One region of the Nocardioides ultimimeridianus genome, then DNA from elsewhere that is predicted to be linked to it. Evidence: riboswitches for the same ligand, from Rfam matches in the RefSeq annotation. Region 1 holds a riboswitch; the other holds the start of a gene.
The links. A riboswitch is a leader RNA that binds a small molecule or an ion and turns the genes downstream of it on or off. The one in region 1 is predicted to bind thiamine pyrophosphate.
Positions count from the first base shown of each region.

Region 2: it holds a riboswitch for thiamine pyrophosphate, as region 1 does, so the genes downstream of both, ACYU8V_RS12835 (thiamine ABC transporter substrate-binding protein) here and ACYU8V_RS08720 (thiamine phosphate synthase) in region 1, are expected to answer to the same signal.

Region 1 covers NZ_BAAHAB010000009.1:13,954-17,349, reverse strand. Annotated here, with positions in the region: gene ACYU8V_RS08730 (ATP-binding protein) at 1-929, opposite strand, end outside; gene ACYU8V_RS08725 (SGNH/GDSL hydrolase family protein) at 1,093-1,863, opposite strand; TPP riboswitch at 1,980-2,089, shown strand; gene ACYU8V_RS08720 (thiamine phosphate synthase) at 2,080-2,676, shown strand; gene ACYU8V_RS08715 (FAD-dependent oxidoreductase) at 2,676-3,396, shown strand, end outside.
Region 2 covers NZ_BAAHAB010000011.1:279,936-283,331, reverse strand. Annotated here, with positions in the region: gene ACYU8V_RS12840 (ABC transporter permease) at 1-1,087, opposite strand, end outside; gene ACYU8V_RS12835 (thiamine ABC transporter substrate-binding protein) at 1,063-2,046, opposite strand; TPP riboswitch at 2,039-2,145, opposite strand; gene ACYU8V_RS12830 (ester cyclase) at 2,249-2,692, opposite strand; gene ACYU8V_RS12825 (TetR/AcrR family transcriptional regulator) at 2,766-3,396, shown strand, end outside.

The sequences.
Region 1 (3,396 bases):
GAGGTCGTCACCTCGGTGATCGGGTGCTCGACCTGCAGCCGGGTGTTGACCTCGAGGAAGGCGAAGGACCGCTCCTCGGGCTGGTAGAGGAACTCCACGGTGCCCGCACCGGTGTAGCCGACGGCGACGGCGAGCCGCTCGGCCGACGCCTTGAGCTGCGCGACCTGGTCGGGGGACAGCAGGGGGGAGGCGGACTCCTCGATGACCTTCTGGTTGCGGCGCTGCACCGAGCAGTCGCGGACGCCGAGGGCCCAGGCGGTGCCGTGGCTGTCGGCGATGAGCTGGACCTCGACGTGGCGGGCACCGGTGACGACCCGCTCGAGGAAGACGACGCCGCTGCCGAAGGCACGCTCGGCCTCGTCGCGGGTGCGCTGGTAGGCGTCGGTGAGCTCCTCGGGCGTGGTGACCTTGCGGATGCCGCGCCCGCCGCCGCCGGCGGAGGCCTTGAGCATCATCGGGTAGCCGATCCGCTCCGCGGCCTCCAGCGCCTCCTCGAGGGTGTCGACCGGGCCGTTGCTCCAGGGCGCCACCGGTACGCCGACCTGCTCGGCGATCCGCTTGGAGCCGATCTTGTCGCCGAGCTGGCGCATCGCCTCGGCCCGGGGGCCGATGAAGGTGACGCCCAGGCGGTCGCACAGGTCGACGAACGCCGGGTCCTCGGCGACGAATCCCCAGCCGACCCAGACCGCGTCCGCGCGGGTGGCGACCAGGGCTCGCTCGAGGACCGCGAGGTCGAGGTAGGGCCGGGCCGACGCGGGACCGATCCCGTACGACTCGTCCGCCTCGCGCACGAACGTGGCGTGGCGCTCGGCGTCGGTGTAGAGGGCGATCGAGGCGAGGTCCTGACCGGCGGCGGACAGATCGCGGACGGCGTGGATCAGCCGCATCGCTGCCTCGCCCCGGTTGACGATCGCGATTCGCGAGAACACCAGGTACCTCCGGGGGGTCAGGGGAGCGCCCGGGGAGGGACGCGTCGGCCGCCAGTGGTGGCTGCCGGACACATCCTCGCAAAATATGAGGAAAGGCTCAAATATTACATGAGGATTGACTCATATTGTTTACCGAACCGACATGTGCGGAGCGGGGCGGGACTCACTCCACGATCGGGGTGACCGGCTCGAGCACCGGCCGCTTGGGCAACCGGTTGTCACCGGTCGACTTGCCGGTGAGGTGGCGGTAGAACCACGGCACCCAGAAGCGCCCGAGCCACTGGCCGTCCTCGAGCCGGCTGCGCCACCACGCGCGCGCCGACAGCGGCGGCAGCGGGTCCTGCCACGACGCGTCCGGCCGTACGCCGAGCACGTCGGCGAACGCCGTCGCGAGCCGGGTGTGCCCCGCGGTGTTGAGGTGCAGCCTGTCGAAGCTCCACCAGCGCGGGTCGTTGACGGCCGGGTAGGCCTCGAAGTCGACGAGCACCACGTCGTGGCGCTCGGCCGCGTCGCGGATCGCGGCGTTGAGGGCCCGCACCCGGGGCGTCAGGTGGCGGGCGATGCCGAAGGCCGCCCCCGGGTCGGGGAAGGTGCAGCCGATGACGGTGGCGCCGATGCCGCGGAGGGCGGCGTACATGTCCTCCAGGTCGGTCATCGTCTCGGCGAGGTCGAAGGAGCCGAGTACGTCGTTGGCGCCGGCCATCACGCTGACCAGGTCGGGGTTCAGCGCGAGCGCGGGCTCGAGCTGGTCGGCACGGATCCGCTTGGTGCGCCGGCCGCGGATCGCGAGGTTCGCGTAGAGCAGGTCCGGATTGCTCTCGGCCAGGTAGACGGCGAACCTGTCGGCCCAGCCACGGATGCCCCCGTGCGCGTCGAGATCGTTCAGCCCCTCGGTCTGGGAGTCTCCGAGGGCGACGTACCGGTGGAACAACACGGACCCATTATTCCTCGGCGGTCCACTGCCCGCCGCGAATCAAGCCTCGTGGCCCTCCGAGATGGCGATCTCGGAGGGCCACGAGGCTTGATTCGCGAGGGTGCTGCATACTGGCCGCACATCCACACGGGAGCCCGCGGCAGCGGGCTGAGAAGGGGCTGAGTCCGCCCCGACCGTCGAACCTGCTCCGGATCATGCCGGCGAAGGAAGTGACCGATGCGGCGCCTGCCCCGTATTTTCTGCCTCGTCTCCGACGAGCACGACCTGTCCCTGCTGCCCGCGATCGCGGAGGCCGGGGCCACCGGCTTCCAGGTGCGCGCGAAGTCGCTCGGCTCGGCCGCGCTGCTCGACCTCACCCGGGACGTGCTGGCCGCGGTCGCCGGCCTCGGCGCGGTCGTCGTGGTCAACGACCGCGTCGACATCGCGCTGGCCGCGGGCGCCGACGGCGTCCACCTCGGCGCCGAGGACCTGCCGGTCGCGCTGGCGCGCGAGCTGGCGCCGGACCTGCTGATCGGCGCCACCTGCCGCACGCGCGCGGACGTGGAGGCGGCACGGGCCGCGGGCGCCGACTACGCCGGCCTCGGGCCGGTGTTCGCCAGCGGCTCCAAGCAGGTCGCCGGCGGGCCGCTGGGCGTCTCGGCGGTGAGCAGCGCGGCCGGGGTCCTGCCGCTCGTCGCGATCTCCGGCATCGACGCCGGCAATGCCGGCGCCGTGATCGGCGCCGGCGCCCACGGGGTCGCCGTGATCGGAGGGATCTGGAGCAGACCCGATCCCGTGGCCGCTGCGAAGGAGCTCGTGGCGGCGGTCGGCTGATGCGGGTCCGGATCCTCGGGGCCGGCATCATCGGGCTGTCCGTGGCCGACGAGCTGCTGCGGCGCGGCCACACCGTCGAGGTCGTCGACCCGGCTCCCGGCACGGGAGCGTCGTACGCCGCCGCCGGGATGCTCTCGCCCTCCGGCGAGCTGTGGCACGGCGAGGAGGCGCTCTTCGCGCTCGGCCTGCGCTCGCTCGCGCTGTGGCCGGGCTTCGGGGCCCGGCTGGGCGTGCCCCTGCTCGCCACGGGCACCCTGCTCGCCGCCGCCGACGCCGGCGACCTCCAGGAGGTCGATCGCCAGCTGGAGCTGCTGAGCGCGCAGGGCGTCCGCGCCGAGCCGCTCGGCAGCCGCGACCTGCGCTCGCGCGAGCCGCGGCTCGGTCCGGTCGCGGGCGGGGCCTGGCTGCCCGACGACCACAGCGTCGACCCCCGGAGGATCGTGGCGGGGCTCCTGGACCGGGTCCCGGTGGTGCCGGCGGCCACCGGCCGCTGCGACGTGGAGGTGGTGGCGACGGGCGCCCGCCTGCCGGCGCCGTACACGGGGCTCGTCCGGGGTGTGCGCGGCGAGATCCTGCGGCTGCGCTGCGACGACCCGCCCCCGCAGGTCGTGCGCGGCCTCGCCCACGGCGAGCACGTGTACGTCGTGCCCCGCGCCGCCGACCGCGAGGTCGTGGTCGGCGCGACCAGCGAGGAGCACGACGCCGAGCCGGTCCCCACCG
Region 2 (3,396 bases), on a different contig from region 1:
CGCGCACGCGGCGCTCGACCCTGCTCCGCGACCGCCGCGTCACGACGACCGCCACGAGCAGACCGAGGGTCAGCGACAGCGCCGCCGCCTCGACGCCGATGCGCAGCGAGTTCCCGAGTGCCTCGGTGATCGGCACCCGCACCAGCCCGCCGCCGTCGCTCTGCAGCAACCGGTAGAACGCGAGGGTCCAGTGCCCGTCGCGCCGCAGCGACCCGAGGACCAGCGACGCGAGCGGGACCGCGAGCGCTACGAGCACCGCCGCGGTCACCGCGAGGACGGGCAGGTCCCGCAGCCGCGGCCGGGCGGGGGTGGCCGGGAGGCGTCGTACCGTCGGATCCGGGACGGCGCGCAGCCGGGCGGCGACCACGAGCAGCACCACGACCACGACCAGCTGCACCAGCGACAGGGCGGCGGCCGCGCTGAGCTCGGGGAAGCCGGTGATCCCGCCGGTGGTGAGCAGGTAGATCTCGGTCTCCACCGACGAGTAGCGCAGGCCGCCGAGGGTGAGGACCACACCGAAGCCGGTCGCGCAGAACAGGAAGACCACGACCGCCGCCGAGACGAGTGCGGGCCGCAGCGCCGGCAGGGTCACGGTCCGGAAGACCCGCACCGGCGAGGCCCCGAGTGCGGCAGCGGCCTCGGCCGGGCGGCGGTCGAGCGACTCCCACGCGACGCCGACCGTGCGGACCACCACCGAGACGTTGAAGAACACCAGCCCGACCAGGATCGCGAGCGCGCCGTTGTCCATCAGCCGGCCGATCGCGACGCCGACCACGACCGTCGGCAGCACGAACGGCACCAGGAGCAGCCCGCGGAGCAAGCCCCGGCCGGGGAAGCGGAGCCGGTGGGTGACGTACGCGCACGGCGTCCCGAGCAGGACGGACACGGCGGTGGCCAGGGTGCTCACCCAGACCGTGAACCAGACGACCCGGCGGGTGCGGTCGTCGCCGAGCAGCGCCCACCCGGAGGCGTCGACGCGCGCCACCATCCCGCCCACGGGCAGCACGAAGAAGACCGCCAGCACCGCGGCCGGGACCGCGGCGAGAGCGAGGAACGAGAGGGTCAGCCGGAGACGATGTCGGTCCATGCCGTGGTCCAGTCACGCCGGTTCGTGGCGATGTCGGACGCGGAGACCTCGATCGGCTTCCGCGGCACCGGCGCGAACCGCTTCCAGTCGCTCGGCAGCGGGGTGCCGTCGACGACGGGGTAGACGTAGTTGCTGGTCGGCATCGCCTTCTGCACCGCCGGGCTACGCAGCCAGTCGACGACCCTCTGCGCGTCGGTCGGGTTCTTCGCCCCGGTCAGCACGCCGGCGTACTCGGTGTCCGCGAAGCAGGTGTTCAAGAGGGCGTGCGTGGAGCTCCTCCCCTTCTTCACCGTGTACGACGGATCGGTGTTGTAGCTGACCACGATCGGCCGGTCGCCGCCGGAGTAGGAGTAGTCGCTCTCGAAGGCCTGGGTCCAGCCGCTGTCGACCTTGGCCCCGTTGGCCATCAGCTGCTTCCACCAGTCCTGCCAGCCGTCGCCGTACGCGCCGATGGTGGCGAGCAGGAAGGCCATGCCGGGGCTGCTGGTGGTCGCGCCCTCGGTCACGAGGAGGTCCTTGTACGCCGGCTTCACCAGATCGTCCAGGCCGGTCGGCTCGGTCACGTGGTGGCTGGCGAACCAGGCGTCGTCGACGTTCACGCAGACGTAGCCCACGTCGACCGGGCTGAGGTCGCCGTCGAACACCCCGGCGCCGGTGACGGCCGCCTGGAAGGTGGTGTCGACGCCGTAGGCGACATCGCCCAGCGGGTCGTCCTTGGTCACCTGCAGCTTGCTGGCGAGCTCGCCGGCGTCACCGGCCCTCACGATCTCGAGGTCGATGCCCGATGCCTTCCGGAAGGACGCGACCATCGCCTTGGGCAGCTTGAAGGAATCGTGCGCGATCAGCACGACCTTGTGATCGGTCGGGGCGGCGGAGTCGGTGGCCTGGGACCCGCAGCCGGCGACCGACGTCGCGGCCAGGAGGACGGTGGCCGCCGCGAGCGCACGTGAACGGTTCATCGGATGGACTCCCTTCGCCGGTGCTAACCGGATCAGGTTCGGAGGGTCTGCGGCGGATCCGCACTCTCAGCACCCACGGGTGCTCCCCTGTCTGTGTCCTCCATGCTACCGACGCGCCGCCCCTCGACCCTCGGGCGGCGTGACCCTCCGGCCGCACCCACCCCACCGGGGCGCGGCCGGAGGAGGCCGGGGTCAGGCCGGGTCAGGCGTGCGCCGGCGCCTCGAGGGCGGACGGGTCCGGCGGGGCGAGGACGCCGAGCTGGATCCGGACGCCGTACTCGTCGCGCATGCCCCAGTGCTCGGCCATCCGGTCGCCCTCGGTGCGGTAGATGTGCACGGTCTCCATCACGAACGGCCGACCCGCGGTGCCCGGCCCGTGCAGTGCGTCCACGGCGACGCCCCGGCCGATGGCGCGCACCACCACCCGGTCCGGTCCGTCGAAGATGTCCTGGATCTCGTAGCGGAGCCTCAGCACGCCGCTGACGAACCCGAGGATCTGCCGGTAGCCGGCCGGGCCCGGGGGCAGCGGGAACGGGGAGCCGTGGTCGACGAAGTCCTCGGTGACGAGGTCGTCGAGCACGTCCAGCTCGCCGGAGTTGATCGCGTCGAAGATCGCACGCGCTGACTGGATGGCCGCTTCGGACATCGGGACACCACCTTCGCTAGACTTGACTGGAACACGAATCTAATGGAATGGGATTCCAATGACAAGGGCCTACGTGTCGACCACCCGGCAGGCGAAGGCGCAGGAGACGCGGGCACGCATCGTCGAGACCGCCGCTGCGATGCTCCTGCGCGACGGGCTCGCCGCCATGACCATCGCCGACCTTGCGCGCGAGGCCGGCGTCAGCCCGCAGACGGTCTACAACTCCGTGGGCGGCAAGGCCGAGATCGTCAAGGCGGCGTACGACGTGGGGCTGGCCGGCGATCACGACGCGGTCCCGATGATGGAGCGCCCGGCGTACCTGGCCGTGCGCGCGGCGACGGACGCCGCCAGCTACGCGACCGCCTACGCCCGCTGGTCGGCGGACATCTTCGACCGGGTCGGGACGCTGCTCGGCGTCCTGCTCTTCCACGGCACCGCCGGCGACCCGATGCTCGAGGAGTTCGTCGCCACGATCAACACCGAGCGGCGCACGGGCAACGCCATGGGCCTGCGGTTCCTGGTCGAGCAGGGCCTCCTGGCCGACGGCGAGGACTTCGAGCGGCTCGTCGACGAGGTGTGGGTCCTGACCTCACCGGAGAACTGGCACCGGCTCGTCCAGAGCCGCGGGTGGACGCGAGCGGCGTACGAGGACTGGCTGGCGCGGCACCTGCTGGTCGCCGTGTCGCGGGCGACCGGGCAGGCCG